DNA from 4 places in the Brachybacterium sp. J153 genome. Region 3 is predicted to be linked to each of the others. Evidence: riboswitches for the same ligand, from Rfam matches in the RefSeq annotation. Region 3 holds a riboswitch; each other region holds the start of a gene.
What was found. Region 3 has a riboswitch for thiamine pyrophosphate ahead of V1258_RS12430 (ECF transporter S component). Riboswitches for the same ligand answer to the same signal wherever they lie in the genome.
Positions count from the first base shown of each region.

Region 1: linked by a shared signal. The riboswitch ahead of V1258_RS07430 (YkoF family thiamine/hydroxymethylpyrimidine-binding protein) and the one ahead of V1258_RS12430 (ECF transporter S component) in region 3 are both predicted to bind thiamine pyrophosphate.
Region 2: linked by a shared signal. The riboswitch ahead of thiC (phosphomethylpyrimidine synthase ThiC) and the one ahead of V1258_RS12430 (ECF transporter S component) in region 3 are both predicted to bind thiamine pyrophosphate.
Region 4: linked by a shared signal. The riboswitch ahead of V1258_RS05635 (bifunctional hydroxymethylpyrimidine kinase/phosphomethylpyrimidine kinase) and the one ahead of V1258_RS12430 (ECF transporter S component) in region 3 are both predicted to bind thiamine pyrophosphate.

Region 1 covers NZ_JAZDCH010000012.1:133,250-136,928, forward strand. The annotation lists gene purQ (phosphoribosylformylglycinamidine synthase subunit PurQ) at 208-933, opposite strand; gene purS (phosphoribosylformylglycinamidine synthase subunit PurS) at 933-1,184, opposite strand; gene V1258_RS07425 (MBL fold metallo-hydrolase) at 1,308-2,027, shown strand; TPP riboswitch at 2,040-2,148, shown strand; gene V1258_RS07430 (YkoF family thiamine/hydroxymethylpyrimidine-binding protein) at 2,186-2,920, shown strand; gene V1258_RS07435 (ECF transporter S component) at 2,917-3,606, shown strand; partial or broken gene V1258_RS07440 (ABC transporter ATP-binding protein) at 3,626-3,679, shown strand, end outside.
Region 2 covers NZ_JAZDCH010000026.1:9,584-13,262, forward strand. The annotation lists gene V1258_RS12675 (DUF429 domain-containing protein) at 1-98, opposite strand, end outside; gene thiC (phosphomethylpyrimidine synthase ThiC) at 16-1,755, opposite strand; TPP riboswitch at 1,755-1,865, opposite strand; gene V1258_RS12685 (hypothetical protein) at 1,978-2,160, shown strand; gene V1258_RS12690 (hypothetical protein) at 2,188-2,646, shown strand; gene V1258_RS12695 (carbohydrate kinase family protein) at 2,626-3,555, opposite strand; gene V1258_RS12700 (glycoside hydrolase family 32 protein) at 3,552-3,679, opposite strand, start outside.
Region 3 covers NZ_JAZDCH010000025.1:201,194-204,872, reverse strand. The annotation lists gene V1258_RS12435 (ATP-binding cassette domain-containing protein) at 1-863, opposite strand, end outside; gene V1258_RS12430 (ECF transporter S component) at 871-1,464, opposite strand; TPP riboswitch at 1,511-1,616, opposite strand; gene V1258_RS12425 (hypothetical protein) at 1,651-2,217, opposite strand; gene V1258_RS12420 (M13 family metallopeptidase) at 2,214-3,679, opposite strand, start outside.
Region 4 covers NZ_JAZDCH010000010.1:18,124-21,802, reverse strand. The annotation lists gene V1258_RS05645 (exonuclease SbcCD subunit D) at 1-269, opposite strand, end outside; gene V1258_RS05640 (HNH endonuclease signature motif containing protein) at 338-2,044, opposite strand; TPP riboswitch at 2,437-2,529, shown strand; gene V1258_RS05635 (bifunctional hydroxymethylpyrimidine kinase/phosphomethylpyrimidine kinase) at 2,520-3,679, shown strand, end outside.

The sequences.
Region 1 (3,679 bases), on a different contig from region 3:
GCGCGGCACAGGCGGAATGGCCGGATTCTCAACCACTTTCGGCCTCGAAGTGGTTGAGAATCTGGCCCGCCTCGGCGGGGCTGCCGGGCGAGGGACGCCAGCGGGTGGTCTCTGCGACGACTGCGCGCCTGGCCTCCACGGAGGGAAGCCAGGCGCGCAATCGTCGGCTGGGCTGAGACGGGCTGGGCCGGGTGCTGGAGCCGGGACTCAGGCCACGAGGCTCGTGAGCACCGAGGTGAACATCGCGAGGCCGTCGGTGCCGGTGCGCGTGCCCTTGCCGGGCTCGTCGGGGCCGAAGCCGGCCTCGACCGCGTGCTCGGGGTGCGGCATCAGCCCCACCACATTGCCCGCGGCGTTGGTGATACCGGCGATGTCGCGCTGCGAGCCGTTGGGGTTGTCCTCGAAGCCGGCCGGTCCGTGGGTGGCGCCGGCGACGTAGCGGAACACCACGCGGCCCTCCGCCTCGAGCTCGTCGAGGGTGCGGGCGTCGGCCATGTACTGGCCGTCCTGGTTCTTCAGCGGGACGCGGATGACCTGGTCCTGGGCGTAGCCGGACGTCCAGGCGGTGCCCGTGTTCTCGACGCGCAGCGGCTGGTCGCGGCAGATGAAGGAGCGGTGGGCATTCTTGATCATCGCGCCGGGCAGCAGGTGGGTCTCGCAGAGGATCTGGAAGCCGTTGCAGATGCCGAGCACGGGCATGCCGCCGTTCGCCGCGTCCACGACCCTCTCCATGACGGGGGCGAACCGGCTGATCGCCCCGGCGCGCAGGTAGTCGCCGTAGGAGAAGCCGCCGGGCAGGACCACGGCGTCGACGTCCCTCAGGGAGTCCTCGCCGTGCCAGAGCGCGACCGGCTCGGCTCCGGCGAGGCGCACCGCGCGCAGAGCGTCGCGGTCGTCGAGCGTGCCCGGGAAGGTCACCACACCGATGCGCATCAGGCGTCCTCGACCTCGAGGGCGACGACGTCCTCGATCACGGGGTTCGACAGCAGGGTCTCGGCGGCCTCGCGCAGGGTCGCGAGGACCTCCTCGGTCACCTCGCCGGCGACCTCCAGCTCGAACCGCTTGCCCTGGCGCACGGAGGCGACGCCCTCGAAGCCCAGACGGGGCAGGGCCGCCGCGACCGCCTTCCCCTGGGGGTCCAGGATCTCGGGCTTCGGCATGACGTGGACCACGACGCGTGGCATGGGCGCTCCTCGGGGGCGGGCGGGGCAGGGACCTGCGGGTCATCCTACCGAGCGCGCCGGACCCGGAGGCGGGCGGTCCAGGGGCGTACGGTCGGGGGACCACCACGCCCCCCGGGAGTCGCCATGAGGATCCGCCATCTCGTCCATTCCTGCCTGCTCGTCGAGGTCGCCGCGCGGCGCGTCCTGATCGACCCGGGGATGTTCAGCGTCGAGGCCGTGCGCGCGCTCGAGGGGTCGATCGACCTGGTCGCGATCACGCACCAGCACGCCGACCACGTGCAGCGCGCCCTCCTCGCCGAGGTGCTCGAACGCCACCGGGACGCCGTGGTGCTCGCCGAGCCGGAGACGGTCGCGCTGCTCGCGGAGGCCGACGCCGGCCCGATGGGGGAGGGGCCCGCCATCCCGGCGGAGCGGATGCGCGCCCTGCCCGCGGGGGAGTCGCACGAGCTGCCCGCCGTCGGCGGCCGATCGCCGCTGCGGGTGACCGCGGCCGGCGGGGCGCACGCCGTCATCCACCCGGACATCCCGCGGGTCGGCAACACGGGCCTCGTGCTCTCGGCGGGGGACGGGCCGCGCCTCGGCGTCACCGGCGACAGCCTCGAGCCGCTCGCCGAGTTCCAGGGCATCGACGTGCTCGCGTTCGCAGTCGTCGCCCCCTGGTCGAAGATGTCCGAGACGATCGAGTTCCTGCGCGCGGTCCGTCCGCGGCTCGCCCTCCCGGTGCACGATGCGGTCGCGAGCGTCGGGGGCCGCGCGATCTACGTCCGCCAGGCGACGGCGCTCGCCGCCGAGGGCACCGAGGTGCGCGACTGGGTGGACCCGGAGCGCTCGATCGAGCTGTGAGCGGGTAGGGTGCCGGGCGTGCACGGGAGTCCGGTGAGCCGGGCTGAGAGGGAGTTCTCCAACTCCGACCGTAGAACCTGATCCGGATCATGCCGGCGCAGGGAGCTCCGCCAGGCGATCGTCGCCGCGCGCCCGTGCCCACTCGAAAGGCATGGACCGTGACCACACCGCCCGCAGCCCCCACCGCCCCGGCCGATCCGTCCGCGACACCGCTCGGCTTCGGCGTCGGCGCCCGCGTGACCGCCGCCGTGATGAGCGAGGACTACGCCCGGATCCTCGTCGGCGCCCTCTCCGCCCTCGACCTGACCGGGCTCGTGCGCGAGACCGGGGACGTCTCCACCTATCTGGGCGGCCACGAGACGCACCTGCAGCGCGCGCTGATCGACCTCGGCGAGGCGCTCGCCCGCACCGAGCACCACGCGACGATGTCGGTGCTGCTCTCGCGGGGCTGCCCCGGGGAGGTGGCCTGCGAGATGCCCGGTGGGGCGGGACCGCGCGTCACCGCCGTGCCGCCGCCACGGCGCACCGGGCGGTTCGCGAGCGCCGAGTGGGCGCTGTACCCGCTGGCCGACGCGGTCGCCGAGGACGGCACCCCGCCCGACCACATGCGCGACATCTACGCCGCGATCGACCACGCCCGCGAGCTCGGCACCTTCCGCGGCTCCGAGCACTTCGTCACCCGCCTCGAGGGCGACCTCGGCGACGTGATCGCGACGGCCATCGCCGGCTGGCTGCTCGTCGGCCGCGGCGTCCAGCACGTCACGAGCCACCTCACGATCTCCCTGAACAGCCCGTCCCACGATCTGCGCGAGCTGCCTGACGCGCCCGCTGAGATCTCTCCGGGCGCGACCGCGGGGACCGGGCCGGACGCGTCCGCGGAGGAGGCCCGATGAGCGCCGAGCCGCAGAGCCCCGACTCCCGTGAGGCCGCGGCGCCGCAGACCGCGCAGACCTCTCCCGATACTGGCGCCGCGCGCCCCCGCCGCGCTCCGCTGGCCCTCCGGGAGCTCGTGCTGGTCGTCGTGCTCGGCGTCGTGTTCGGCTTCCTGTACTGGGCGTTCGTGCAGGCCTGGAACCTGCTCGCGATTGCGATGGGACCCGCCGGCGACCTCGCCCAGCACGTGCTGTTCGGGTCCTGGCTGCTGGTCGGGCCCATCGCCATCGCGATCCTTCGCCGCCCCGGCGTGGGCATCCTCGCCGAGATCCTCGCGGCGGTGATCGAGGTGGTCTTCCTCGGCAGCCCCGTCGGTCCGCTGCTGCTGCTCTCCGCCGCGCTCCAGGGCCTCGGCTCCGAGCTGCCCTTCGCCCTGACCCGCTACCGCCGCTACGGCTGGGGCGTGTTCGCCGTCTCGGGAGCGCTCGGCGCGAGCCTCGTCTTCTTCTGGACCGCCTACCGCATGGGCTGGTACGGGCAGGACCTGCTCGCCCTCCGCCTCGGAATGCAGATGCTCTCCGGGGTCCTGCTCGGCGGGCTGCTCGCCCGCGTGATCGTGCGGGCGCTCGAGCGCACCGGGGTGCTCGCCGACTTCGCGATCGGGGCCGCCGGTGCGGCGGCGATCCCCGAGCGCCGTGTCCGCTGAGGCGGTGACGGCGCGGCCGGTGAGCGTCGCGACGACCGACCCGAGCCCGCTGGTGCGCGCCGAGGCGCTCGAG
Region 2 (3,679 bases), on a different contig from region 3:
GCGGGCGGACGGGGATCAGAACTGCGGCGTCGGCAGGTACACGGTGCTGCCGTGCTCGCGGAACTCCCGCGACTTCTCGGCCATGCCCTCCTGGGCAATCCGCTCCTGGGAGGCGGCGTCGCCGTAGGTGTCGCGGATGTCCTGCGAGATCCTCATCGAGCAGAACTTCGGCCCGCACATGGAGCAGAAGTGCGCGGTCTTCGCGGGCTCGGCCGGCAGGGTCTCGTCGTGGTACTCCTCGGCCAGCTGCGGATCCAGCGAGAGCCCGAACTGGTCCCGCCAGCGGAACTCGAAGCGGGCCTTCGACAGGGCGTCGTCTCGCTCGCGGGCTCCGGGATGTCCCTTCGCGACATCGGCCGCGTGAGCGGCGATCTTGTACGTGATCACCCCGGTCTTCACGTCATCGCGATCCGGGAGCCCCAGGTGCTCCTTCGGCGTGACATAGCAGAGCATCGCGGTGCCGTAGCGGGCGATCTCCGTCGCGCCGATGGCGGAGGTGATGTGGTCGTAGGCCGGCGCCACGTCGGTGACCAGCGGGCCGAGCGTGTAGAACGGCGCGCCGTCGCACAGTTCCTGCTGGCGCTCCACGTTCTCGCGCACCAGGTGCAGCGGCACGTGCCCCGGGCCCTCGACCATCACCTGCACGTCGTACTCCCACGCCCGATGGGTCAGCTCGGCGAGGGTGTCGAGCTCGGCGAACTGCGCGGCGTCGTTCGCATCGGCGAGGCAGCCGGGCCGCAGCCCGTCGCCGAGGGAGAAGGAGACGTCGTAGCGGGCGAAGATCTCGCACAGCTCGTCGAAGTGCTCGTAGAGGAAGTTCTCCCGGTGCCGGGCCAGGCACCAGCCGGCCAGGATCGAGCCGCCGCGCGAGACGATCCCCGTGACCCGGTTCGCCGTCAGCGGCACGTAGCGCAGCAGCACCCCGGCATGGATCGTCATGTAGTCCACGCCCTGCTCGCACTGCTCGATCACGGTGTCCCGGAAGATCTCCCAGGTCAGCGCGTTCGCGTCCCCGTTCACCTTCTCGAGCGCCTGGTAGATCGGGACGGTCCCGATGGGCACCGGGGAGTTGCGCAGGATCCACTCGCGGGTGGTGTGGATGTCGTCCCCGGTGGAGAGGTCCATGACGGTGTCGGCGCCCCAGCGAGTGGCCCACTCGAGCTTGGAGACCTCCTCGGCGATCGAGGAGGTCACCGCCGAATTACCGATGTTCGCGTTGACCTTCACCAGGAAGCTGCGTCCGATGATCATCGGCTCCGCCTCGGGATGGTTCACGTTCGCGGGGATGATCGCGCGGCCCGCCGCGACCTCGCTGCGCACCAGCTCCACGTCGCAGCCCTCCCGCAGCGCGACATAGCGCATCTCCGGGGTGATCTCGCCGCGACGGGCGTAGTGCATCTGGGTGACGCGCCGGCCCGGGAGGGAGCGCAGAGGGGGCCGGGTCTCGCCGCGCCACTCGGCGCTGGCCTCGCCGCGGCGCACCGCCTCGCGCCCGTCGTCGGACAGATCGCGGGCCCGGCCCGCGTACTCCTCGACGTCGCCGCGGCCCCGGATCCACTCCTCGCGCAGCGGCGGCAGGCCCTCCTCCGGGACGCAGCCGGGGCCGGCGGTGCGGTACACCTCCAGCGGCGGGTTGGCCGTCCCGTCGGGGGAGGGGTCCTGGGCGATGCGGGTGACGGGCACCCGCAGGCCGTGCGCGGGGTCCTCGAGATGGCCGAGGCTGTGGGTGGGGTAGTTCTCAGGGCGTGCAGACATGCAGTCGCTCTCCTTCTTCCTTCGCCGGCATGACCCGGGGCAGGTTCGGTCGGTGCTCGAACCGCGACAGTTCGATCTCAGCCCGTTGCGACGGGCACCCGAGGGATCGGCGAAGACCGTAGCAGACGCATGCGGTCGCGTCCGAGGCGTCCGCGACGGCCGCCGGACCGCCACGCAGGGGTTCCTCGTCGACGAATACCGTGAGGTGATCCCCCGCACCGCGTGCTCGAGCTGGATCAGAACCTGTGCGTGCCCCGCAGCGGGCGGGGGACGCGCCTCGGGCAGGCCCAGCGGCGGGAGGTGTGGGCGATCGTCGAGGCGACCTGGGAGTTTAACGGTGCAGACGCAGTGATCGCGCTTCGGCTGCGGGCCGCCGCGGGGTGGGTCCCGGAGGTCGGCGTCTAGGGCGGGCGGATCCCGCAGCTTCGTGACGTGGTCTTCTTACCGCTTACCGCGATCGGTGACGGTGGCATACCGGAGGAGAGGAGCACGGCCGAGGCGCTGAGCGGCGGCGTCGAGTCGATGCTCGCGTACGACGAACTGCTGGCTCGCAGCGCGCTCGCGGGGGTGCAGTTCCCCCGAGAGTACGAGGGAGTGCTCTCGACCGCGGCGACCGAGGTGTCCGAGGGTGCACTGGCCCGCGGCGAGCTGGCTCGCTGGGAGGACCTCGACCTCTACGAGATCGTCGCTCGGCCGGAGTTGGCGACCTGGCGCACGCCTCGACGCAGCTACGTCTGGTCCTTCGCCGAGCCCTTCGACGAGGACTTCAGTCGGGCGCCCTGCTCGCCGGACGGCCGGCTCCGTTGGTGTGTCGCCGAGGTCGGCCTGCGCGTCAGGCGCGGTCACCGCCTCACCCGTCACGTCGTCCGTCTAGGGCAGGATCTGCGCTGAGCTCCCGACCAGTTCCTCGAGGAACGGCGGCTCCGCCCCGCGTCGTCCCACAGTGATCGCGGCGCTGCGCAGAGCGGTTGCGGCCCATGACTCTGCGGCCTGCTGAGGGACGGCGCCGTCGCGGATTTCCTGATCCGCGTCGGCGGTGAGGATCGCAAAGAGCAGGCCCGACATGAACGCATCGCCCGCCCCGATGGTGTCGGCGACGGTGACCGGCAGCGCCGGGATCTCGGCGGTCCAGTGCGGGGTGCTGAGCGTGCAGCCCTGGGCGCCACGGGTTACGACGAACAGCGCCACCCCCGACGCGTGCATCCGGTCCGCGACATCGACGAGGGGCTCGGCGGGATACAGCCACTCGAGGTCCTCATCGCTCATCTTCACGACGTGCGCCCGGTCGGCGAAGCGCTCCACCCGGCTGCGGATGCCGGCCACAGGCAGGCCGAGCGACGGCCGGACGTTCGGGTCGAAGCTGAGGAGCGTGCCCGGGTGTGCAGCGGAGAGTGCTGCCTCTACTGCGGCGGCGCCCGGCTCGATCGCCGTCGCCAGCGAACCGGTGTGGACGAGGCGCACCGGGTCGAGCCGGATCTCCCCGGGGTCCCATTCGATGTCGAAGCGGTAGGTCGCCGCGCCATCCGGACCGATCTGCGCCTCGGCGGTCGACGTCCTCTCCGGGGGCTCAGTGCCGGCCTCGCGCAGCCTCACGCCCGACTGCTCGAGGTGCTCGCGCAGAGCGTCGCCGTTCACGTCGGTGCCCAGGCGGGTAAGCAGCTCGGCGGGGACTCCGAGCCGCGCGAGACCCACGGCGACGTTCGCGGGACTGCCCCCGGGCCGAGACCGCACCGTGCCGTCCTCTTCGTGGACGATGTCGGTCAGAGCCTCCCCGATGACCAGAGCGGTGGGCTCGCTCATGCCGCGGGTTCGGTGAGGACGGTGACCGTGCGAGCACCTGGGAAGATCTGCTGGGAGATCAGGGCGCGGCCACCGTCGAGCTCGAGGTCCACGCACGAGCGGTCGACGACGAGATCGAAGGCGA
Region 3 (3,679 bases):
ACCTCGCCGCGGGACACCCCGGGCCGGGTCCCGGCGGTGGCCGACCCGTCGGCGGGATCCGGGGATCCCGCGGGCGGACGCGCCGACGGCGGCGGGACCTCGGCGCGCGGCAGCACGCCCGCCGCCTCGAGCACCTCGTGGTGCGTGGCGAGAACGGCGGCGGGGGAGCCGTCGGCGAGGATCCGGCCCTGCGCCCCGAGGACGACGAGGCGATCCACCCGGTCCGCCCAGGCGGCGACGTCGTGATCGGCGACGACGAGGGTCCGGCCGTCGGCGGCGCGCAGGATCTCGTCCCGCACCGCGGCGGCGGTCGCCGGGTCCAGCATGCTCGTCGGCTCGTCGAGCAGCAGCGCCCCCGGGTGCAGGGCGAGCGCCCCGGCGAGCGCGATCCGCTGCTGCTGCCCGCCCGAGCAGTCCAGGGGCGGGCGCCCCGCCTCGACGTCCACGCGGGCGGCCTCGAGCGCCGCGGCGACCCGCTCGTGGATCTCCTGCCGGGGCAGGGCCGCGTTCTCGGGACCGAACGCGGCATCGCGGGTGACGGTCGCGCCGACCATCGCCTGCGACGGGTTCTGCAGCAGCAGCCCCCGCTGCCCGGCGCGCTCGGCGGGCCCGGGGGCGGTGCCGGCGAGCTCGCCGTCCTCCGGGTCGAGGAGGCCGGCGAGGGCTCGCAGCACCGTCGACTTGCCGCTCCCGCTCGGCCCCGCGAGGAGGACCCGCTGCCCGGCGGGGATCCGCAGGGTCAGGCCGTCGAGCGTCGGGTCGGGCCGGGTCCACGGTCGCCAGCGGAGCTCGCGCAGCACGAGCTCCTCCGGCGCGGCGCCCTCCTCGGCCCCGAGGACGACGGCGGGGCGAGCGGTCGTCATGGCGTCATCATCTCGTCGGCGCCGCGGCGGGCCGGCGGGCGTGCTCCCGACCCGCGGCGAGGGAGTCCACGGCACCGGTGGCGACGAGGGCGCGGGTCGCGACCCAGCCGAGCGCCCCGGCGAGCAGCGCCCCCGAGATCAGGAAGAAGCCGAGCATGATCAGCGAGAACGACCAGCTCATCTCCTGGTAGTAGACGAGCTTCTCCCAGCCCCATTCGAGAGCCGCGCCGAGCACGCCGCCGAGCATCGCCACGGGGAGCGTGAAGCGGCGGTACCCGACGAGCAGGAAGGCCAGCTCCACGCCGCCTCCCTGCACGAGGCCCGAGATGGCCGTGCCCCAGCCCCACTGGGAGCCCAGCAGCATGGACAGCACCGCGGCGACCATCTCGGCGAGCAGCGCCGCACCCGGCTTGCGGACGATGAGCCCCGCGAGCACGGCCGGCAGCAGCCAGATCCCCGCGAGCAGCCCCTGCGCCGGCGCGAACGCCGAGGTGAGGGGGTCGATCAACGAGTACAGCAGTCCGTAGCCGATGAACGCGACCCCGAAGGCCGCGCCGATCAGGACGGTGACCAGCAGGTCGATGGTGCGATAACGGTTCATCACGTCTCCTTCCGATCCCGGAAGGGGCGTGCGGGACGCGGGGTCCCGCACGGAAATCCCGACTCCCTCCGCCGGTGTGACCCGGATCAGGTTCGAGGGTCTGCGCCTGCGCGCACTCTCAGCACCCCGGTGGTGCTCCCCTGTCAGTGGATGACCGACGGGCAGTCTACCGCGAGCCGGGGGTGCTCAGCGCCGCGCGCGGATCGCCTGCTCGATCGCCGCGGCGGTGGCCTCCACGTCGACGGGGGAGAGGAGGTAGTGATCGCCCTCGCGAGAGATGATCTCCACCTGGGTGCCCGAGCGGGTCACCAGCAGCCGGTACCGCGCCTGCACCTCCCCGAGGGTGTACACCTTCAACTTGCCGACGGGGCGCACCTGCTCGGGGGTCGCGGCCATCGCGCGGCCGCGTCGCCAGCCGAAGCCGCCGACGGTGACCCCGACGCTCGAGGACGGGACCTCCCGCAGCTGCACGGTGCGGAAGTCGGCCAGCGGCCACGGGGCGCGCGGCAGGAACCCGCCGAGGCTCACGGTCACGCCGTGGCCGTCGACGATGAAGCGCGTCCACTGGCCCATCCAGGTCCACAGGGCCAGCAGCGCGAAGACGGCGCCGGCGGCGACGGCCACCGGCATCGGCAGCTGGCCGGCGACGAGCACGACCGCCACGACCCCGGCGACCAGGGTCAGGGCGATGCGGGTCCAGCCCACCGAGGAGGGGCGGGTGGTGCCGACGTAGAAGGGCGCCTCCGGCCTCACCAGATCCGCACCCGGTCCTCGGGCGCGAGGTACATCCCGTCGCCCGCCACGGTGCCGAAGGCCTCGTGGAAGGCGTCCAGGTGCGAGGCGACCGTGTTGCAGCGGAACTCCATGGGGGCGTGCGGGTCGATCGCGAGGCGGCGGATCGCCTCCTGCTCCCGGCTCTTGCCGCGCCACACCGTCGCCCAGGACAGGAAGAGCCGCTGCAGACCCGTGAACCCGTCGAGCTCGGCCGCCGCCTCCTCCTCCGGGCGGGTCGCGAGATAGGCGGCCACGGCGATGGTGAGGCCGCCGAGGTCGCCGATGTTCTCCCCGATGGTCAGCCCGCCGTTGACGGTGCGGGAGTCGTCCAGATCGCGCGGGGAGAGGCCGTCGTACTGGGCGATGAGGCGGGCGGCACGGGCCTCGAAGGCCTCGCGGTCCTCCTCGGTCCACCAGGAGACCAGCGCGCCCGTGCCGTCGTACTTCGAGCCCTGGTCGTCGAAGCCGTGACCCACCTCGTGGCCGATCACGGCGCCGATCCCGCCGAAGTTCACCGCGTCGTCGGCCTCGGCGTCGAAGAAGGGCGGCTGCAGGATCGCCGCGGGGAAGACGATCTCGTTCGCCCCCGGGTTGTAGTACGCGTTGACCGTCTGCGGGGTCATGTGCCACTCGGTGGGGTCGACGGGACCGGAGAGCTTCGCGAAGTCGAACTCGGCGTCGAACCGGCGCACCGCGCGGACTGTGCCGACCAGGTCGCCGGGGACGATCTCGAGACCGGAGTAGTCCCGCCACACCTCGGGGTAGCCGATCTTGGTGGTAAAGGCGGAGAGCTTCTCGAGGGCCCGCTCGCGGGTCGCCGGGGTCATCCAGTCCAGGGTCGAGATCGAGCGGCGGTACGCGTCCAGGAGCGCCTCGACGAGCTGCTCCATGCGCTCCTTGTGCGCGGGCGGGAAGTGCCGTTCGACGTACTCGCGTCCCACGGCGAAGCCCACCGCGCCCTCGACGAGGCCCACGCCCCGCTTCCACCGCTCCCGCAGCTCCTGCGCGCCCGAGAGCACCGTGCCGGAGAAGGTGAAGTCCTCGTCGACCAGGGCGGCGGGCAGGTAGGGGGCGTAGGAGGAGACGGCGTGCAGCGCGAGCCAGCTGCGCAGCACCGCGAGATCCTCCCCGGCCAGCAGCTCGGCCGCGGCGGCGACGTACTCGGGCTGGCCGACGTTCACGACCTCGACGGCGCTCGCCGGCGCTCCGGTCCCCTCGAGATAGGCGTCCCAGGGGAAGGCGGGGGCGAGCTCGGTCCGGGCGGCGGCGTCCATCGGGTTCGCGGACTTCTCCCGGTCGCGCAGGCGCACCACGTCGACGTGGCAGGCGGCGAGCCGGGTCTCGAGCCCCCAGACGGCGTCCGCGAGGGCCTCGGCATCGCCCTCGACGAGGCCGGGCCGCCCCGGCAGCTCCGCGAGCCGGGCGAGGTTCGCCAGATGAC
Region 4 (3,679 bases), on a different contig from region 3:
AGCCGCTCGGGCGAGTCGTGGTTGCCGCTGGTGAGGATCACGGTCGCGCCCGTCGCGGCGAGGCGGGCGAGGGCCCGGTCCAGGAGGGTCACGCTGCTCACCGCGGGCACCGCCCGGTCGTAGACGTCGCCGGGGACGACGACCACGTCGACCTCTTCGGCCTCGACCAGCTCGACGAGCCAGTCGAGGAAGGCGGCCTGGTGCTCGTGCAGGTCGACCTTGTGCAGGGTGCGGCCCAGGTGCCAGTCCGAGGTGTGCAGGATCTTCATGTCTCCGAGCCTAGGGGCGAGGTGCGACGAGCGAGGGCGGGCGCGCGCGGGCGCGCGGGGTCGCGCGATCAGAAGGGCGGCGGCCCGGCGTCGCCCCATCCCCCGAGCGGGGGCTCGAGCGGCGGGTAGGGCGGGGGCTCGAGCGGGGGGCAGGGAGAAGCGTCGGCCGACGGGCGCGGGTCGAGCAGCTCGGCGATGTCCCAGTCGGGGGGTGTCTCGTCCTCCCCTCCCCCGGGATTCGGCGCCGGCTCCCCGGCGTAAGTGCCGCGGAGGAAGCTGGACCAGGCGGCGGTGAGCCCCTCGACCATGCGCAGGCTCGCCACGTCCAGGTCGTCGATCACGGTCACCGCGTCTCCGGCGCCGCCGATCCGCCAGCGGGTGCGGCCCGGTTCGGTGGGGCCGGTGGGGATCCGGACGGGGTCGAGGAGTCCGGTGGTCTTGTCGAGGTGGTGCTGCCAGCACAGGAGGTGCAGGTTCTCGAGGTCGGTGGGCCCGCCCGCGCCGGGGGTGCCGCGGCGGCACTCCTCGAGGTGGTCGCACTCGGACGCCCACGAGCTGGGGCGGGTGCAGCCCGGCACAGCGCACTGGGCGCTGCGCAAGCGCAGGTGCTCGAGCATCGCCGGGGTGGGCGTGTACCGCTCGGCGGGCAGGGGCAGGAAGGCCCCGCTGCAGGGATCGGTCAACACGCGGTACCAGACATCCGCCGAGCCGGCGAGGCTGCGGGCCATCGACGGCGGCAACGGGGTCGTGCCCTCGAGCATGCCCGGCTCGTCCGACGCGCCGAGGAGCGTGAGCGCCGGGATCGTGATGTTGAGGCGGAAGCGCGGGGCAGGCACGTCGACACCGTCGGGGTCCAGCTGTGCGGAGGTGAGCAGAGCGAAGCGCAGGCGCGTGAGCGACAGGGCGCGACCGCTCTCGAGGACCGTCCCCTCCGGGTCATGCGGGATCGGGGCACCCTCGCGGAGGGCGGCGCGCTGGGCGGCCTGGAGGGCGCGGGCCGTCTCGTCGAGCTCCGTGAAACAGGCGAGGATGTCGGGGATCGGACCGGTGATCTGCAGGATCCCGACGCCCGGCTGCGGCGACGGGAGCAGCTCGACGGACCGCTCGAGACAGGATTCCGGATCGGGGCGATCCTCCCGCTGACGGAGCAGCTCGATGAGACCTTTCAGCAGGGTGAAGAATCGTTCCGAGGTGATATCCGCGAACCAGGTGGAGAGGATCTCGTCGAGCTGTCGACGGGAATCGTCCGACAGGCTTCGAGATCCTTTCAGGATCCGCTCGAACCAGGCGGCGGAGATCTCCCCGGAGTCGAGCCGAGCGAGCGCTCGCGGGAGCAGATGGACGGCCTGGTGCGCGTCCCGGAGACGCCATCCCGCGGCACCGCGGGTCACGCGGAGGGCGAGGGCGGCGCGCAGGGTGTCGACCTCGTTCACCTCCTCGCACTCCTCGTACTCTCCCTCGAGCTCGTGGAGCGCGGCGAGGGCGCGGTACTGGCTGACGAGAGCTCGGGCGGCAGCCCGCTCGGCATCCCAGACGCGCTGTGATGCCGCGCTGAGCTGGGGATCATCTGCGCAGCCACCGCGAGCCGGGAGGGCCTCGCGAGTGCCGGGAGTGCGACCGGAGACGGCGCGCAAGCGCAGCGGGAGAGAGGCGAGCAGGTCAGGATCGACGGGCGCCAGACCGGCGGCCGAGGGCGCGACCGCGGCCCCATCGTCAGCCTTCGGGGCGCGGGAGGAGGAACCCGACGAGGAGCCGTCGATCGGCACGATGCTCACCACGTCCACCCCCTCTGCATCCCCGTCGGGGAGGGCGCGGGACCCGCGCCGAGAACTCCCCCTCGAACACCTCCACCCTAATCCTCATCACCCACCTGGGAAATCCCTGCTCTCGCATTTGTGGATAACTTCGTCGCCACGGCGGGTGATCGACGAGAAACACCACGGGGGCCGAATCGTTCCTCCCCAGAACAGGGTTATCCACAGGGTTTTTCCCCATGTCGCGGCGGACAGGGTTTCGTGTGTCGGACCCCGGGTGTACAGGGGGCCAGGAGCGACAGCCGGCCGGTCAGTGGGCGGCACGAGCGGTGGCGGGCGGGCCGAGCGACGGTCCGGCACGCCTCCTGAGCCAGACGCCGCCGCGCGGCTCCGCGCCGTTCCCCTACACTCGGCCGCTGGACACGGGGTGCGCCCGAGGCGCTGAGATCACACCCGTGGAACCTGATCTAGTTCGTACTAGCGAAGGGATGTCCGCATGAGCTCGGATTCTCGCACCCTCTTTCCGCACGCCCGCACGGCCCAGCCCGCCCGCACGGCCCAGCCCGACCCCCGCCCCGCACCCGCCCTCCCCCGGGTCCTCTCGATCGCCGGGACGGACCCGACGGGCGGAGCCGGCACCGCCGCGGACCTCAAGTCGATCACCGCCGCGGGCGGTTACGGCATGGCCGCGGTCACCGCCGTCGTCGCGCAGAACACGCACGGCGTGCGCGACATCCACCTCCCGCCCGCCACCGTCCTCACCGCGCAGCTCGAGGCGGTCTCCGACGATGTCGAGCTCGAGGCCGTCAAGACCGGCATGCTTGGCACCGCCGAGATCATCGACGCCGTCGAGACCTGGCTCCGCGCGCATCCGCCGCGAGTGCTCGTCATCGACCCGGTCATGGTCGCGACCAGCGGTGATCGCCTCCTCGCCGGCGAGGCCGAGCAGGCGATGCGGCGCCTGTGCCGCCTCGCGACCGCCATCACCCCGAACCTCGACGAGCTCGCCGTCCTCACCGGCGAGGCCCCCGCGCGCACCGAGTCCGAGGCCCTCGCCCAGGCCGAGCGCTTCGCCGCCGAGACCGGTGTCGCCGTCGTCGTGAAGACCGGACACCTCGACACCCGCGCGATCACCACGACCTGGGTCCCCGCCGGCGGCGGCACGGGCCACGCGGTGCGGACCACCCGCGTCGACACCACCAGCACGCACGGCACCGGCTGCTCCCTCGCCGCCGCGCTCGCCACGCGGCTGGGCGCCGGCGACGACCCCCGGACGGCGCTCGCCTGGGCGAGCCGCTGGCTGCACGAAGCGATCCAGCACGGCGCGGCGCTGCAGGTGGGCGGCGGGAACGGGCCCGTGGACCACGGGCATCTCGGCCGCCGGCTCGCCGCGGCGGGATCCGCGGCACCATGGCTCGGCCCTGACGCGGTGCCGGCCCGGCTCGAGGCGCCGGCAGACCTCCACCCTGCCCCAGCCGACGGGCCCGCCCCCACCCACGGGTCCGCCCCGGCCGTCGCCCCCGTCGGCCCCTGGACCGCCGCGCTCTGGGAGGCGGGCGCGCCGCTCGCCGCCGCGATCGACGACTCGGGCTTCGTCGCCGCCCTCGTCGACGGCAGCCTGCCGGAGGAGCAGTTCAGCGTCTATCTCGCGCAGGA